Regions from separate parts of the Shewanella sp. 1180_01 genome, predicted to be linked through region 2. Evidence: predicted binding sites of a transcription regulator. Region 2 holds the regulator's gene; each other region holds the start of a gene.
What was found. The regulator sigma-54, encoded in region 2, starts transcription at its own class of promoters, with help from an activator protein. The targets are predictions, from matches to a motif close to GTTGGCACGNNNNTNGNNT.
Positions count from the first base shown of each region.

Region 1: flhA (flagellar biosynthesis protein FlhA) is a predicted target of sigma-54. The motif match lies at 2,808-2,826, and genes of this name have one in related genera.
Region 3: FW758_RS14865 (superinfection exclusion B family protein) is a predicted target of sigma-54. The motif match lies at 975-993, and genes of this name have one in related genera.
Region 4: flgF (flagellar basal-body rod protein FlgF) is a predicted target of sigma-54. The motif match lies at 3,080-3,098, and genes of this name have one in related genera.

Region 1 is NZ_VXCT01000024.1:53,249-57,844, reverse strand. It holds gene flhF (flagellar biosynthesis protein FlhF) at 1-660, opposite strand, end outside; gene flhA (flagellar biosynthesis protein FlhA) at 672-2,771, opposite strand; gene flhB (flagellar biosynthesis protein FlhB) at 2,955-4,085, opposite strand; gene fliR (flagellar biosynthetic protein FliR) at 4,104-4,596, opposite strand, start outside.
Region 2 is NZ_VXCT01000022.1:24,558-29,153, reverse strand. It holds gene lptC (LPS export ABC transporter periplasmic protein LptC) at 1-98, shown strand, start outside; gene lptA (lipopolysaccharide transport periplasmic protein LptA) at 85-639, shown strand; gene lptB (LPS export ABC transporter ATP-binding protein) at 636-1,367, shown strand; gene FW758_RS12815 (RNA polymerase factor sigma-54) at 1,475-2,953, shown strand; gene hpf (ribosome hibernation promoting factor) at 2,982-3,269, shown strand; gene ptsN (PTS IIA-like nitrogen regulatory protein PtsN) at 3,272-3,715, shown strand; gene rapZ (RNase adapter RapZ) at 3,712-4,566, shown strand; gene FW758_RS12795 (HPr family phosphocarrier protein) at 4,553-4,596, shown strand, end outside.
Region 3 is NZ_VXCT01000028.1:49,395-53,990, forward strand. It holds gene FW758_RS14860 (ATP-binding protein) at 1-866, opposite strand, end outside; gene FW758_RS14865 (superinfection exclusion B family protein) at 1,035-1,646, shown strand; gene FW758_RS14870 (DUF3149 domain-containing protein) at 1,789-1,920, opposite strand; gene FW758_RS14875 (bacteriohemerythrin) at 2,234-3,823, shown strand; tRNA gene FW758_RS14880 (tRNA-Leu) at 4,125-4,211, shown strand; gene FW758_RS14885 (YegP family protein) at 4,341-4,596, opposite strand, start outside.
Region 4 is NZ_VXCT01000024.1:21,079-25,674, forward strand. It holds gene flgB (flagellar basal body rod protein FlgB) at 1-283, shown strand, start outside; gene flgC (flagellar basal body rod protein FlgC) at 286-702, shown strand; gene flgD (flagellar hook assembly protein FlgD) at 727-1,497, shown strand; gene flgE (flagellar hook protein FlgE) at 1,580-2,962, shown strand; gene flgF (flagellar basal-body rod protein FlgF) at 3,135-3,878, shown strand; gene flgG (flagellar basal-body rod protein FlgG) at 3,889-4,596, shown strand, end outside.

The DNA.
Region 1 (4,596 bases), on a different contig from region 2:
TAATTCTGCAGGCGTATAGTGTTGGCTCAGCGCCGCTAATTTGTTCGCAACCGCAGGGGAGAATTCAGCCTCAAGTAACTTGGCCTCGAGCATAGCACCGACGGGGTCGATGCGTTTTTTATGTTCTGTCATCAAAGAGGACACTTGGTGTGTCAATAAATTACGCAATGAGGCTAACTCATCACGCATTGCCTCAATATCTGCGCTTTGTTTCTGTGATGTCTGTGGCTTCTTATCAAACGTAGCAGGCGCTTCGCGACGCTCCACTTTTGCCGCAACCGGAGCTTGTAACCCCTTTGCCCATGCGGGTAACGCTGCATCAACTTGCTGATGCGACATCTGTTGATTCAAACGACTTTGCTGCTTCTCTAACAAGGCTTGTAATGAGTCAGCAGGTGCCGCAGGCTTTGCACGGGTTTCTACTCGTACTGGCTGTTTAGCACCCAAGGACACAAGGTCGTCACTCACGTCCATAAAGGTTGGCGCTGGCGCAGTAGCTGCGGTTTTCGCTTTAGGTTCGTCATAGTCAACGGCGGCGACAATTTCGATGCCCCCATTCACTTTCTTATTTGACATAATGACGGCATCTGAGCCGAGTGTTTCTTTCACTTGGGCCAGTGCGGCGCGCATGTCTTTGGCAAAAAATCGTTTAATCTTCACTTATGCGTCCTCTACTGGCCGACTGCAGATACGATACGTATTTGCTTCTCATCAGGTATTTCTTGATATGAAATGACTCTGAGATTAGGAATAGTATGTTTAACAAAGCGTGACAGCGTCGCGCGTAACATACCTGACGTCAACAATATGGCAGGTTGTCCGACCATTTCTTGCTTCTGAGCCGCATCGGCAAGAGACTGCTGCATGCGTTCTGCAAGACCGGGTTCAATGTTAGGACCATCACCACCGGTTGCTTGCATTGACTGATGCAACATCTGTTCCAACTCTGGCGCCAAAGTTATGACGGGGATTTCGAGCTCTGGGCCTGAAATTTCCTGAACGATCATACGTTTCAACGCGATACGAACTGCAGCGGTCAAGACTTCAGTGTCATTACTCTTAGTGCCGTATTCTAACAAAGTTTGCACTATAGTACGCAAGTCTCTGACTGAAACCCCTTCATTTAACAGGTTCTGCATCACTTTTACGACATGTCCTAACGGCATGACATCAGGAATAAAGCCATCCACCAGCTTAGGCGAGTGTTTCGCAAGCATATCCATCAGTTGTTGCACTTCTTCGTATCCTAACAACTTAGCAGCATTATTGGTCAGCAATTGACTAATATGGGTTGCCACAACCGTAGCTGCATCAACAACGGTATAACCTAATGTTTGTGCATGCTCACGTAATTCAGGGGCAATCCATACTGCTTCCAGACCGAAAGCCGGATCGCGCGTTTCAATACCGTCAAGCTTGCCATAGACTTGGCCGGGATTAATCGCCAATTCACAATCGTGACGAATATCCGCCTCACCAACAACTACGCCCATTAGAGAAATGCGGTAGGCATTAGGTGACAAATCTAAGTTATCGCGAATATGCACCGCAGGCACTAAGAAGCCCAACTCTTGCGATAACTTCTTACGGACTCCTTTGATACGGCTTAATAACTCGCCACCTTGGCCCTTATCGACCAGTGGGATCAAGCGATATCCAACCTCAAGCCCAATAGTATCAACATGATGCACATCGTCCCAACCCAGTTCTTTAGGCTCTTTATCTTGTCTCTCTACAGGGCCTGATTTAACAAGTTCTAAGGCTTTAATGCGTTTTGATTCATTACGCTTATAGACAAAATAGGCAGCACCTGCAGTAATAAAGGCGAAGCTTAAGAACGCCATATGTGGCATGCCAGGAACAATACCCATGACAAATAACACTCCGGCGGCGATACCCAATGATTTATGACTGTCAAACATCTGACTCATCATCATTTGGCCCATATCGCCCGATTCATTTTGACGGGTTACCATCAAGGCGGCAGCGATTGACAGTAATAAGCCTGGGATCTGCGCCACCAGACCATCACCGATAGTCAGCAAGGTATAAATTTCAACCGCTTCAGAGAAACTTAAGCCATGCTGAACAATCCCTATGATGAAACCACCTAAGATGTTTATCACTAAAATCATGATACCCGCAACGGCATCACCTTTTACGAATTTTGAAGCACCATCCATCGCGCCATAAAAATCAGCTTCACGAGTCACTTCGGCGCGACGTATTCTTGCTTGGTCTTGGTTTAAGGTTCCAGCATTTAAATCGGCATCAATTGCCATTTGCTTACCTGGCATAGCGTCCAAGGTAAAGCGGGCGCTCACTTCTGCGATACGACCAGCACCTTTAGTCACCACCGCAAAGTTGATAATAATCAAAATGATAAAAACAACTAAACCAACGGCATAGTTACCGCCAATCACCACAGAACCGAAGGCTTCAATCACCTTACCTGCCGCATCACCACCATTATGGCCTTCGAGTAATACCACACGAGTTGAAGCGACGTTGAGTGCAAGTCGTAGTAATGTCGCCACCAGCAATACAGTTGGAAAAGCGGCGAAATCTAATGGTCTATCGGTATAAATAGCGACTAACAATACGATGAGCGCTAAGGCAATGTTGAATGAGAAAAGTATGTCTAATAGAAATGGAGGGATAGGTAAAACAATCATGGCCAATGCAGCAAGCACAACCATAGGCGTACCAATGCCTTTGAATGAGCTCAGCCGCATTTGTTTTACTTGACCAAGAGTCGCTTTAACATCCATTCGCTATAACCTAAATTTTGACGTGTAATAAGCGAAAAGCAAAAAACGCGCCAACAAAATAAATCAGACTAATTAAGAAAAATTATACCAGTGACTTATTGATATAAAGAAGAAATAACAGTGGAATATCCATACAAAGTGACATTGTCTGACTTTCGCTCACGATTGTCAGATGCTGCTAACTTAATATTTTAACTCATCAGGGATGGGCTGATTAAGCGGGACAGGAATAGGTTTGCGACCACGTCCTTTCTGATATTGACGTAACTGGAAAACATAAGCCAAAATCTGTGCCACGGCAGTAAATAGTCCTTCGGGGATTTGTTGATCTAACTTAGTCGTATGGTATATCGCCCTCGCAAGAGGTGGTGCAGAGACAATGGCAATATTGTGTTCGCGAGCAATCTCACGAATTTTAAATGCAACGTCATCAACGCCTTTGGCAATCACAAAGGGAGCGGCGGAGCGCTGTACATCGTATTTAATCGCTACTGCAAAATGCTCGGGGTTAACAACGATGACATCGGCATTGGGTACTTCAGTCATCATTCGACGCTGGGCTAACTCGCGTTGCATCTGTCGTACCCGCCCTTTTACTTCTGGTTTCCCTTCAGTGTCCTTATATTCATCTTTTACTTCTTGTTTGGTCATCTTAAGTTGCTTGTTATGATTCCAAATTTGGAACGGCACATCGATGACGACAATTAATAAAATAGAGGAGCATAACAAGATAAACATCCACACGAGTAAATCTAATGCGTGGTAGACATTACCGGGAAGATGGTCGCTAGACAGCAACATAATATCGTTAAAATAAAAGCTCAGTAATAAATATGCCGAAAATGCCACCACAGAAAACTTGGCAATCCCCTTTGTCAGCTCAACTACTGCTTGCACGCCAAACATGCGCTTTAGACCTGCTGCAGGGCTCATTTTACTGGCCTTAGGCATCATAGCTTGGGTCGAAAAATTCATTCCACCTAAGGCAACGTTGCCAATAAAAGCAACAACTACGATCAACAGCATAATTTTTGCCATGGGCCATGCGATTTCGCTCGCGACAACGCCCCAGACATTAAACATTTCTTCAGTATCAAATATTTGCGCCCGGTCCATGGTAAAAACCGTCTCAAACACCCGAGTTAGACTCGTGGCTAGACTAGGACCTAGCATATAAAAACCACATGCTGCCGAAATTAATACTGCTGCTGTACCGAGTTCTTTAGAACGCGCAATCTGCCCTTTTTCCCGCGCCTGTTCTAGACGCCTCCCTGTGGGTTCCTCACTGCGTTCACCGCTTGATTCTTCAGCCATGGGCTGCTCCTAATACCGTCATATCAAGCCATCTGCGTTACATTGAAGCGCTAACATATCGCAAAGCAGCACTTGAGCCGCGGCCCACACTTCATCAAAATGCTCCATGACAGGTGTTAAGGTTAACCAAAGAATAAACAGCCCGCCAATCATAGTGATCGGAAAACCTATAGAGAAAATGTTTAACTGCGGCGCGGCGCGGGTCATCACCCCGAAGGACAAATTGACTAACAACAGGGCGATAATCGCGGATATCGACATAGTTAATGCCGCACCAAACATATACGAACCCCAATCTGCTAGAGCACGGTAGCTAGTGAGTGTTAATCCTTGATTAGAAATGGGTAGGGTCTCAAAGCTCGCCACCAGCATACGGATCATCAACAGATGGCCATCTACAGCTAAGAAGATCAATGTCGCCAACAATAGGAAAAAGTTACCAATAACCGGAGTTTGCTGACCAGAACCGGGATCCACCATAGAGGCAAAACCGAGACTGGTTTGCATACCA
Region 2 (4,596 bases):
AAGATTTTAATATTCAAGGCCAAGGCCTTTATGCAGACCTCAACGCGCAAGAAGTGCAATTGACCAGTCAGGTAGTAGGAACATATGAAGCAAAATAACGTATTACTTGCCAGCCTAATGCTAATAATGAGCATGAGCGCCTTTGCTAAAGTCGACGACCTGAAACAGGAAGTCAAAATCAAGGCTGTGAGCCAAACGGCAGATATCAAGAACAACCAGATCATCTTCTTTGGTCCGGTTGAAGTCACCCAAGGTTCGATTAAAATCCATGCAGATCAACTGCGTGCATTTTCTGCCGAAGGTGAAAATAGCAAAATTTTAGTGGCCACTGGCAACCCTGCGACGTACAGCCAAGTATTAGACGATGGCCGTCCAGCCTCGGCGAGCGCGAAAGAAATTCGTTACGATATGGCGAGCCGCACCCTGACACTTAAAGGCAAAGCCTCGTTAGATCAAGCGGGCAGCCAAGTGACGGGTAATTTGATCCGCTACAACATCATCCAGCAAAAATTGATTGCTGAGAGCACCGGCAGTGGTGACGATCGCGTGATCACTATCATTCAGCCAGAAAGCTATCAAGATGATGCCAAACCAGACGCGCCAGCAGATAAACCTGTGAAAAAGCAGGACTCTAAATGACCCAAATCACCCTAAGAGCACAAAATCTGGCGAAGAGTTACAAGAGTCGCCAAGTGGTTAAAGACGTCAGTCTGACGGTAAAAACCGGTCAAGTCGTTGGCCTACTCGGCCCGAACGGCGCGGGTAAAACCACCACCTTTTATATGGTCGTTGGTCTGGTTAAGAGCGATAAAGGCCACATCTTTATCGACGATGATGATTTAACCGCAGATCCTATGCACCTGCGCGCCCGCAAAGGCATAGGTTACTTGCCACAGGAAGCCAGTATCTTCCGTAAACTGACCGTCCATGACAACATCATGGCCGTGCTTCAAACGCGTAAAGAACTAAAAAAAGAGCAAAGGGAAGAAGAGCTAGAGCATCTGCTTGAAGAGTTCCACATCACCCACATCCGTGACAGCCAAGGCATGTCATTGTCGGGCGGTGAACGTCGCCGTGTCGAAATTGCGCGGGCGTTAGCAGCAAATCCTAAGTTCATTTTGCTCGATGAACCCTTTGCTGGTGTCGATCCGATTTCGGTTATCGACATTAAAAAGATTATCGAACAGCTCAAAAGTCGTGGCCTTGGCGTGTTGATCACAGACCACAATGTCCGTGAGACATTAGATGTGTGTGAACATGCCTATATCGTGAGTCACGGAAACTTGATTGCCGAAGGAACACCCGCAGAGATCTTAGACAATCAGCAAGTTAGGGCTGTGTACTTAGGTGAACAATTCAGGCTATAGTTAATCAAGCGGAGCCAATGTAGGCAATTTATGCCACCATTGGACTCCACTCAAGATGATAACAAGCGGCCTCATCCAACAATAATAACGTAGGGATCAGCGGTAACATGAAAGCGTCACTCCAGCTCAAACTGGGTCAACAGTTAACCATGACGCCACAATTACAACAGGCCATACGTCTGTTGCAACTGTCGTCATTAGAACTGCAGCAAGAGATCCAGCAAGCCTTAGATTCTAATCCCCTTCTCGAGCTGGAAGAGGATCAATTCGACGCCACTAAAGACCCTGTAAACCAAACGCTATCCGATACGGATTTCAGTGAATCTAGCACCCTGCCGCCAGAAAAAGACAGCTCCACCATAGACACGGCAGAGTCGCTCACGAAAGAGTCCATGCCCGACGAACTCCCCATGGACACCACATGGGATGAAGTGTTCACCGCCTCTCCTAATTCTGGCCCCGGCGGCAGTCGTGAAGACGATATGCCCTTCCAAGGTGAGACCAGTGAAGGCTTGTATGAACACTTAGAATGGCAAAAAAACCTCACACCGTTTTCTGAAACCGATTTAGCCATTGCCACCGCCATTATTGATGCCATCGACGATCAAGGCTATCTCACCCAAAGCACTGACGAAATCCTCGAAGCCATGGGCAATTCTGAGGTTGAGCTCGACGAAGTCGAAGCTGTACTCAAGCGCATTCAACACTTTGATCCCATTGGTGTTGCCGCCCGCGATTTAAGCGAGTGCCTGTTGATCCAACTGTCGCATTTCGCCGCTGACACGCCCAACCTAGAAAACGCCCGCATGCTGATCAAAGATCATTTAGATCTGATCGCCGCCCGCGATTTTAGATTGTTGATGCGTAAGACTAAATTAAAAGAGGATGAATTAAGAGACGGCATCGCGCTTATCCAAACCCTCAATCCCCGCCCAGGTTTATTGATTACGCCCAACGATGACGAATACGTCATCCCAGATGTGTCAGTGTCGAAGAAAAATGGCCGCTGGGTGGTTGAGCTGAATCCTGACTGCATGCCAAAAATCAATGTAAACCAACATTATGCCTCGATGGCGCGCAGCACTAAAAGCCAAGCCGATAGCCAATTTATTCGTGGTCATCTGCAAGAGGCTAAATGGTTTATCAAGAGTTTAGAGAGCCGTAATGATACCCTGTTGAAGGTGGCGAACTGTATCGTCCAATATCAGCAAGGTTTCTTTGAATACGGTGAAGAAGCCATGAAACCTATGGTGCTTAACGATATTGCCGAAGCGGTAGAAATGCATGAGTCGACCATCTCACGGGTGACGACACAGAAATACATGCATACCCCTAAGGGACTTTTTGAACTAAAATACTTCTTCTCTAGCCACGTCGGTACTGACGATGGTGGGGAGTGCTCATCCACAGCAATCAGAGCCTTCATTAAGAAACTGGTTGCAGCGGAAAACCAGAAAAAACCATTAAGCGACAGTAAGATGGCACAGCTTCTGGCAGAACAAGGGATCAACGTAGCCCGCAGAACCATTGCGAAGTACCGAGAGGCTATGCTCATTCCGCCTTCTAATCAGCGTAAAAGTTTATAACCTACAGTGGATATCGGAGGACGTTTCTATGCAAATAAACCTGAGTGGACACCATGTCGAAATTACCGAATCGTTACGCGCATATGTAGAAGAAAAGTTTTCAAAACTTGAACGCCATTTCGAACAGATCAATAATGTGCACGTTGTGCTCAATGTCGAGAAAATGCAACAGATTGCCGAAGCGAGAATAAATCTTATCGGTGGTGAAGTTTTTGCTACTTCAGAGCATGCTGACATGTATGCCGCTATAGACGCCCTGATTGACAAGCTTGATCGTCAGGTTATTAAACACAAAGAGAAGTTAACAAAACACTAATAATGGAACTTTGTACCATACTGCGGCCGGAGTGCACTACCTGCGCCACTCCGGGCAGCAAGAAAAAGGTACTGGAACTCATCAGCGACTTAGTCGCTGCCCAGTACCCGACCCTCTCATCTCAAGAGATATTCGAAAGCCTAGTGGCGCGCGAAAAGATGGGGAGCACAGGTATAGGTAACGGCATCGCCATTCCACATGGTCGACTAGCCGATATAGATCAGCCCATTGCCATACTCATTAAGTGTGAAGAGCCGATAGCATTCGATGCTATCGATAAGCAACCTGTTGATATTTTATTTGCACTACTGGTGCCTGCAGACCAATGTCAGCAGCACTTAAGTACCTTGTCTTGTATGGCCGAAAAGCTGAGCGACAAGCAAATATTAAAGCAATTACGCAAGACGCATGATGAAACGGAACTCTATCAGGTAATCACTGGATGAAACTGGTCATAGTGTCGGGCCGCTCAGGCTCAGGCAAATCTGTCGCCCTAAGGGTACTCGAAGATCTCGGCTATTATTGTGTCGATAACCTTCCCTTGCCCTTAATCGGCACTTTGCTTGAGCAACTCAAAGGCAGTAACGATCTCGTCGCCATCAGTGTCGACGTGCGTAACATGCCTGAGCAGGACAAGGTCTTAGTGAAGCAACTCGCGAGCCTGCCTCCTGATACTGAGTTAACCAGCTTCTTCCTCAATTCCAGCGATAAAATTCTGCTTAAGCGTTACAGCGAGACCCGTCGTTTGCACCCTTTGTCGAAGAGCCAAGTCTCTTTGCAAGAAGCGATAAAACTGGAAGGGAAGCTGCTCGAGCCTATGTCAAAACTGGTCGATCATTACATAGATACGTCGAACCTGAATATCTATGATTTAAGCGACCAAGTCAGACAAATTCTGCTCGGCAGTGTCGATAAAGAACTCGTGATCAACTTCGAGTCCTTTGGCTTTAAGCACGGAATGCCTACCGAAGCCGACTTTATGTTCGATGTACGCTTTCTGCCCAATCCCCACTGGGAGTTGGCGCTGCGGCCATTGACTGGCTTAGATGAACCCGTGGCTGAGTTCTTAAATCGTCAACCACTGGTCAATAAGTTCATCTGGCAAATCGAAAATTTGCTGGAAACTTGGCTGCCGCATCTCGAGCGCAACAATCGCAGTTATTTAACTGTGGCGATTGGCTGCACGGGTGGGCAACACAGATCGGTTTACGTCGCAGAGCAATTGGCTAAACGCTTTAGTAACGGTAAACATAAAGTTTATGCCCGCCATCGAGAGCTGAATAATGCCAAAGCTTGAACGTCAGATCACCATCTGTAACAAACTGGG
Region 3 (4,596 bases), on a different contig from region 2:
ATTTTTTCTTGCTCAACTAACACTTGTTGCGCCCGTTTTAGTGCGCTAAGGGATTGTTCTAGTTCTATGGTCCTTTCTTTGACTTGTCTGGCGAGTTCTTCTTTATAGCTACGTTCGAGCTTGAGTAGCCGCTCTCTATCTTCTAGGGCCGTTTGCAGTTCAGCCTTAGATTTCTTTAAGGCGCCAAAGGAGCTTCTCAGTTGTACTTGCATGCTGTTGATGGAGTCGGCGACTTGTTTAAACTCATCAATTTTTTCTTGGCGGGCAAATTGCAGCGGCTCGTATTCGTGATCTAGGTCGATATCTTTGCAGTATTGACTGAGTTTATCTAAGTGCTTGGTGATATTGAACCATACTAAAAACAGAATAAATCCAGCAACTAAGAAGGTCTTTATTCCATTAGAGAGCAGAATGATAATGGCTTTATCATACAAGCGCTGATAGATGGCATCGACATCGACTTGTATCTCGAGTGTGCCGACATTAATACTCTCGGTCGGGGATTTATAAACTAAAGGAAAGGTTTTATCTAAGGAGTGTTCTTGCTTTTGCACACCGGCATTCCACGCTTGGCCGCTGTCATCTTTAATCGAAATGTAGTTAATATCGGGCAGCTGAATTAAGCCATTGAGCTGAGTGTTAATGAGCCGCTCGTCAATCACCCAAATACTGGCGGCGAGCACATCTAAGTTCACCTTTTCCATATTGGAAAACACTCTGTCGATACGCACAACGTCATTGCGATAATCACTGATCAACTGATAGGCAGTGGTGATTAAGGTGATAACAGAGCTAAAAAGTACAATAGACAAGGTAAGGTGCCTGCCTATGGGACTTTTGATAAGTTGGCTAAAGAATGTCAGCATCTTAAATTTTCTTTATGCAATAGCGGCTTGAGATGCTTATAAGCATAGACTTACAGATCCAGAAAGTGCATTTTCTTGCGAATAAAATCAACGAAATATCTCTTCATTTATGGCATTGAATTTGCTTATTAGCCGATAAGTTCAATTTTTTGTCACTGGGATAGCACTATGTTTAAACTCAAGCTGGATTCAGTTAAGTTTGTTAGTCCAAAGAAAATGATGTTCAGAGTCATGCTGTGGCTAATGGTGAGTTGTACTGTCTTACTCCTTATTCCCCCGAACGTGTTGGCAGTGTTGGCGCTCGATAAATTTGTGCCGGAACATGCACAGTTTGTTGGATTAGGTCTAATCGTTTCTATCGCTTACTTTTTGAGTCAATTAATTAACTTAGGCTTAGATGAGTCTATCCGTCATTTAAGTGATAAGCGCGTTATTGAGACGATTGAAGCTAAAGTGAACCTGCTTGATCCTGCAGAGCGAGCGTTAGTCAGAGAGTTCTTTCTTCAGGGCGCCACAATTTTGACTCTGCCGCAAAATGAAACCGCTGTGAAAAGTTTATTGAATGCCTGCATCTTAGAAAAACTCGGTAACGAGCGCCATTATGCGATTCAGGGACCGACAGCCGACTATAAGATTGCCATGAAGGCCCGCATGTATCTCAACCGCGATGTGCTGCGTTTGCCTGCGGGTGAGCCGAGCCAGGAAGAGATGCAGTCGTTGATTAAAGCGCGTCCGCAATTTTTAAATGGTCTAGTACAAAACAGAAAACACGCTGCATAGGCGTGTTTTGTCTCGCTAGGATGAGTGCTGGCTTTAGATGAGTTGCAACATTCTGAAAAGCGAGACAACAAAAAATGGGGGTGATAAAAACCCCCTAGATTTTGCATTTATACAAGAACATGAAGAACAACTGGAGCAAAAACTATTGTTTCGGTGCCGACTTCACAATGAACATCCAAGTGATATAAGACACTATCCCTATTGTGCTAAAGATAACGATCATTGAAAGTAAGCCTATGGGGTTACCAAACATTAGATCTAACCAAAATGCCATGACTGAAATCCTCTTTCCTGTGAAGTCCTCTCTAAATTAGCGGTATTCGATAGCTAAAATACTGATCTCGATCAATAAAGAATCGACATAGGAATACAAAGTCATAACCCTTAGTTAACTCTGTGATCTTGGTCAAGTTTGAGGCTATGCTTAACAGTGATGAGTTCAAATAATTTGGCTTTGTTTCTTCTTCTGTTAGTGTCTAGGATTAATCTACTTAACCAGATCGATATTTCGTTATCGCACCATGCTATTTATTGGTTTTGGTTTTTTAGATGAATGCTGCGATATTAGTTTTTTAAAGGAGTAAAAAATGGATTCTAATAAAAGTCGCAAGGATTCCATGGGATATAATTCTATCTTTGCGCCACTGCTGTTGCTGATTTATCCACTCTATTGTTTAGTGATCACAGGGCACTTTGTCGCCATCCTGTGTTTAAGCGCGCTCGCCGGCATTTTAATGTTCAACATCAATAAATTAATTCGCAATTTAAGACAGCTTGAACGTGCCGCCCATCATTTAGGCGAGGGGGATTTAAGCTATCAATTAGAAGAGAAAGATGCAGGCGTATTCATTAAGGTCGTGCATAGTATCAACCGCATGGGCGAGGATGTTAGCCGCACGATTTTATCTTTGTCTGATACCTGCGAAGGCATGAAAAAAGTGGCCTCGGATATCAAGGTCATCAGTGAGCAGGCAAAACAAGGGGTGTTAGAGCAAGAGCATCAAACGGAACTGGCCGCCAGTGCGATGACGCAAATGGTTTCAAGCGTGCAAGCGGTGTCGCAAAATGCAATCAGTGCGGCCAAAGCTGCCGATATAGCTCAAAGTTCTGCCAAGCATGGCGACCAAATCATGAATGGCATAGTGACTAAAATTGGCGCTATGTCAGCACAGATCCATGATACTCGAATCGTGATTGAGCACTTGGCCGCCGACAGTAATAATATCAGTAGCATTATCGAAACCATTTCGCAGGTGGCTGAGCAAACCAACTTACTCGCCTTAAACGCCGCCATTGAAAGTGCGAGAGCCGGTGAGCATGGTCGCGGCTTTGCCGTTGTCGCCGATGAAGTGCGTAATCTTGCGAAACGGACATCTGAAGCCACGGTGGAAATCCAACAACAAATCGCCGCATTACAAAAAGGTGCACAACATGGCGTTGAAGTCATGTTGAAAAACGTGGTCATTGCCGACGAAACCGCTGAGATGGTGAATCAAGCCCACAGCGCGCTCGGACAAATCGTCACGCAGGTAGAGACCATTACCGATATGTCCCATCAAATCGCCACGGCATCGGGGCAACAACACACAGTTGCTGAAGAGATAAATAAAAATATCACTGTGATGGCAGAGCTCGCCCTAAGTAATGCGTCCCACACCAACAACACTAACTTATCGAGTTTGAAAGTGTATAACATGTCGCAGGAAATCGGCTCCTTGCTGCACCGATTCCATGTGAATGCGGCATTCTTTAACTCGAGTCAGGCACAAAATAAACTGTTTGTGAAATGGGGACCTGAGTTAGACATAGGGATGCCAGAGATCAATCGTCAACATCAACGATTAGTGTCGCTGATCAATGAACTGCATCGCACGTTAAACGAAGAGTATGGACTTGAAGCCATCAAACGTATCGTGCAAGGGCTGGTGGATTACACCGCCAATCACTTTGCCTATGAAGAAGAGCTCTTTGCCCGCTTTGGCTATCCACAGACCGACAGTCATAAGGAAAAGCACGGCAAGTTAGTGGGGCAAGTACTTGATTTTCAAAAGCGGGTTGTAAAAGGGGAAGATGTTGCCGACGAATTAATGACTTTCTTGAAGGCTTGGCTGGTTAACCATATCCAAAAAAGTGATAAAGAATATACCGCCTTTTTGTTATCCCATGGTGCAGAATAACCCCAAGAGCATGATTTTTGAGCGGTTAAATGCAATTTGTATTAAAGTCGCGGCAAAAGGCTTGCCATTGTCATGGGCAAAGGTATAATTCCCAGCACTTAGAGACAGCCAGTTGTTTTGATTGCTTCTAAGTGCATATTTGATATGCCAGTGTGGTGAAATCGGTAGACACACGGGATTCAAAAGTCACAGTGTTTACAGCTTAATTTTCACTAAGCTGATGATGTAAAAAGTTAATTCAAAAGAATTAACGTGCAAAATCCTTGCAAAGATTTGCAAAGTTTTTGAGATTGAAGATAATGCCAGTGTGGTGAAATCGGTAGACACACGGGATTCAAAATCCCGCGCCCTTAAAAGCGTGCCAGTTCGAGTCTGGCCACTGGTACCACTTCAAAGCCGACCTTAGCGTCGGTTTTTTTGTATCTAAAATTCAGTCATGTTAGATACTTACCAACTCGCTACTTTGCTAGAGTTCATCAATTTCCTTCCTGCAAAGCACCACACTGGGCATACTTGCCTAGGTCAAATCTTTAATGGTGGTTGTTTTACCATTCTCCATCACTGACTTAATCCCGTTATCTCTTGCAGCCGTGCTCGAATACATTTGGCTAGTGCCAATGATTTGATGGTTGGCTGCTTTGAGGTTGAAATACGGCTTCTCGTTTTTTGCTACTTCTTTGGCATATCGGACTTCGATTGGGGAGTTGGTTTGCACGGATTCAATACCGTTCAACGCGCCACTCTTACCTGTGTAAAGCTCGCTGGTGAGAATG
Region 4 (4,596 bases), on a different contig from region 2:
TGATGTTGATTTTTCTGCGGCAATGCAGGCCGCCCGTGGCCAACAACAGCAGCGTAATAGTCTTGAAATGCAAGAGTCAGACAAGCATTTTGGTCTTGCTGAGTTGACGGGTCAATTTGTTAAGTTCCGTGTGCCAAATCAACCCGATACCGGTGATGGCAATACCGTTGATATCCAACAGGAACAATCGGCATTCATGCAAAATGCCCTTGAATATCAAATGTCATTAGGCTTTTTAGACAGTAAGTTTAGTGGCATGAAGAAAGCGCTGAGAGGGGATTAATCATGAGTTTATTTAGCATATTTGATGTTGCTGGCTCTGGAATGTCGGCTCAATCGGTCAGGTTGAACACCACGGCGAGTAACATAGCTAACGCTGATTCCGTCTCGAGTAGCGTAGATAAGACCTATCGTTCCCGTCATCCTATTTTTGAAGCTGAAATGGCTAAAGCTCAAAGCCAGCAACAAGCCTCTCAAGGTGTTGCGGTAAAAGGTATTGTTGAAAGTGATAAACCACTGCTAAAAGAATATTCGCCCGATCATCCAATGGCGGATGCGGACGGCTTTATTTATAAACCGAATGTTAATGTCATGGAAGAAATGGCAGATATGATTTCTGCTTCGCGCTCATATCAAATGAATGTTCAAGTCGCTGAAGCAGCTAAGTCTATGCTGCAACAAACACTTGGGATGGGTAAATAACATGTGTTACTTAGGAGGTAAGCTGTGAGCCTCATTAATCAAATTAACCAAGCATCGACGCAGACGGCTCAAAATAAGAGTCAGTCAAATGCTGTGACGACCAACTCATCAACCAGTTCAACGGGTAATCCGTTTCTTGATGGCATAAGACTGCCAAAAGATTCGATAGTACCGGAAGCGAAAAGCCAACAGTTAACTCAAGATGACTTTTTCTCGTTATTAAGCCAACAGTTATCGATGCAGGACCCTTTTAAGCCCGTCGACAACGACCAAATGATTGCGCAGATGGCATCATTCTCGACGGTTGATGGTATTACTAAGTTGAATAATGAAATCGTTAATTTGAACGGTGTTATGACGTCGAGCCAAGCATTGCAGGCATCGGGACTTGTTGGTCGCAAGGTATTGATCCCAACCGATACAGGTAACATTTCAGCTGAAAGCCCAACAATAAAAGGTGTGATTAGCACGCCAGCTAAAATTCCTGAAATTACTGTACGTGTTGAGGATGATAAAGGCCAAGTTGTGACCACCTTTAAAGTTGATGGCAGTAAGGGGGGCAATGTCGATGTCAACTGGGATGGCCTCGATAAAGATGGAAAACCTGTAACCGCAGGTAACTATACGATCAAGGCGAGTGGTTTAGTGGATGGGAAATCCCAAGAATTGCCAGTCTCGACCTATGCTCATGTGACCAGTGTCTCTCTTGGTACGGCCAGTACTGGTGCCATTCTTAACTTGAGAGGCGGTATGGGCATCAAGTTAACCGATGTGTTAGCTGTATCTGAAACCTAAGTTTGCCTAAAAGAATTTTTGCAGCATCCGAATTGGGCGTAAGTCGCTCATCAATGAATTGAGTCAAGTGTAGAGGTGAATTATGTCGTTTAACATTGCATTGAGTGGCATTGATGCCGCGCAGAAAGATTTAAACACTACGGCGAATAACATTGCTAATGCGAACACCATTGGCTTTAAAGAGTCCCGTGCTGAATTTGCGGATGTGTACGCTAATTCTATTTTTTCAAATGCTAAAACTGCTGTTGGTGGTGGTGTTGCAACGAGTCAAGTGGCACAGCAATTCCATCAAGGCAGCTTACAACTGACGAAGAACTCCCTCGACTTGGCAATCAAAGGTGGTGGTTTCTTTGTAACGTCCTCTGAATTAGGAACATTAGATCACGCATTCACCCGTGCAGGCGCTTTTAAAGTAGATTCTAATAATTACATGGTGGATTCGGCTGGCAACTATTTACAGACTTTCCCTGTGGATAAAGACGGCAACTCAACATCTGTGAGTTTAACCACGGCTAAGCCTGTACAAATTCCCGATACTGCAGGTCGTCCAGTAAAGACTGAGAATGTCACTTTACAAATGAACTTAAATGCTAAAGCTGAAGCACTAGATCCTGCTTTATTTGATCCCGCCGATCCAAAAACTTATAACAATGTCACTTCAATGACTATTTATGACTCTCTCGGTGAGGGCCACATCATGACCACGTACTTTGTGAAGCCTAAAGACGGTGCATATAATGGTGAGAGTAATTGGGTGGCTTATTATGCTATTGATAATAAACCTGTAAATTTAAATGGCCCTGCAGGTAAATACGATGTGGATACTGATGGTGACGGTAGTCCAGATGTGCCACCTGTTGCGGGCGGTGGTGGTGTTTCAGCGCAAACTGCTGGTGGCTGGACGGGGGCGGTGCTGAAGTTTAACTCAGTTGGAGCCTATATTGACAGTAATCCTGCAGTTATTACTACGGCGCCACTTGGTAATAAACCAGCTGGTGTATTAGGTGCTGGAGCGGATGCCACTCAAGCATTAACAGTGAAGTTCAATGCGCCAACGCAATATGCAGATCCTTTTGCGGCGACTGAATTGAAACAAGATGGTACGACGGTTGGTCGTTTAACTAACGTTGAAATTGGTGCTAATGGTTTAATTACTGCAAGTTACTCGAACCATTTAAGTGTGCCTTTAGCACGAGTTGCCTTGGTTCGATTTGCTAACGAACAAGGTTTAACACAGGTGGGTAATACGTCGTGGAAAGCCAGTTTGAATTCTGGCCCTGCTCTTGCTGGTGAGGCAAACAGTGGTACTTTTGGTAGCATCAAGTCATCGGCGTTAGAGCGATCGAACATCGATTTGACCACTGAACTGGTTGATTTAATTTCTGCGCAGCGTAATTTCCAAGCAAACTCTCGTACCCTTGAAGTGAACAACACGCTGCAACAAACCGTATTACAAATCCGCTAATCATTACATTGTATGACTAAGTGTTGCCGCCAGTGGCAACACTTAGCCTTTATCCTACTGTCAATTCACTTCATTTTCCTATTCTTCAATTCTATCAGTAAATTAAAAGTCAATTTTGTTGGCATGATGCTTGCTTTGCTATTGTCATGTAGAAAATTTGACGGAGCAGTCTGTGGACAAATTCCTTTATGTCGCCATGAGTGGTGCTAAGCAAAATATGAATGAGCTGGCGCTCCGTGCGAACAACTTAGCTAACGCGAATACCGACGGTTTTAAATCCGATATGGCGCAAGCTCGCTCGATGCAGGCCTTCGGTGAAGGATTGCCGACAAGGGTGTTTGCGATGACAGAATCTCCGTCAGCTAATTTTCGCTCTGGTCCCATAAAAACCACTGGACGAGATCTCGATGTTGCCATTAAAGGCGACGGCTGGTTTGCCGTGCAGGCAAAAGATGGCAGTGAAGCCTATACCCGCTCAGGCAGTTTAAGTTTCGACTCTACGGGTTTACTACACAATGACAGGGGAAATCCTGTTATGGGTGATGCTGGTCCCATAGTGTTGCCGCTTCCTATCGAGAAAGTTTCAATTTCTCAGGATGGCATTATTTCTGTGCGACCTCAGGGCGCTACCGCTGAGGTTGTGGAAGAAGTCGGTCGCTTGAAACTCGTTAATCCGGGTAATGCCGAGATGATGCGGGGTGAGGACGGACTGTTCCGGCTCGTGTCGGGCAATATCGCTCCTACCGATCCTAGCGTAGGGGTTGAAAGTGGCGCAGTGGAAGGCAGTAACGTAAATCCTGTCGATGAAATGGTGTCTTTGATTGACCTTCAGCGTCAGTTTGAATTGCAAGTCAAGATGATGAAAACCGCGGAAGAAAATGATCGCGCTTCATCTTCATTAATGCGTATTAGTTAGGAGATAGATTATGCATCCGGCGTTATGGATTAGTAAAACTGGCTTAGACGCACAGCAAACTGACATTGCGGTGATCTCGAACAACGTGGCGAACGCCAGCACTGTGGGCTACAAGAAAAGTCGCGCAGTATTTGAAGATTTGCTTTACCAAACAGTTAACCAAGCGGGCGGTGTCAGCGCTTCTAACATTAAGTTACCTAATGGATTAAACATAGGTGCGGGTACCAAAGTTGTCGCCACACAGAAAATGTTTACCCAAGGCAACATGCTGACTACGGATAACTCATTGGATCTGATGATTGAGGGCCCAGGTTTTTTTGAAATCCAGCTACCCGATGGTACTGCGGCCTATACTCGAAATGGTCAGTTTACCTTAGACGATACGGGCCAGATTGTGACGCCAGGTTCTGGCTACTTGCTGCAACCCGCGATCACGATTCCTGACAATGCGACTAGTATTACCGTTTCCGCTGAGGGTGAAGTTTCAGTGAAAACCCCAGGTACAGCAGAGAACCAAGTTGTGGGTCAGTTGACTATGACGGATTTTATTAATCCATCGGGTCTGGATCCTATGGGGCAAAACTTATACACGGAAACCGGTGCGAGCGGCACGCCCATTCAAGGTACTGCTTCGTTAGATGGCATGGGAGCGATTCGTCAAGGCGCCTTAGAAACCTCTAACGTTAACGTGACCGAAGAACTTGTGAATCTTATCGAA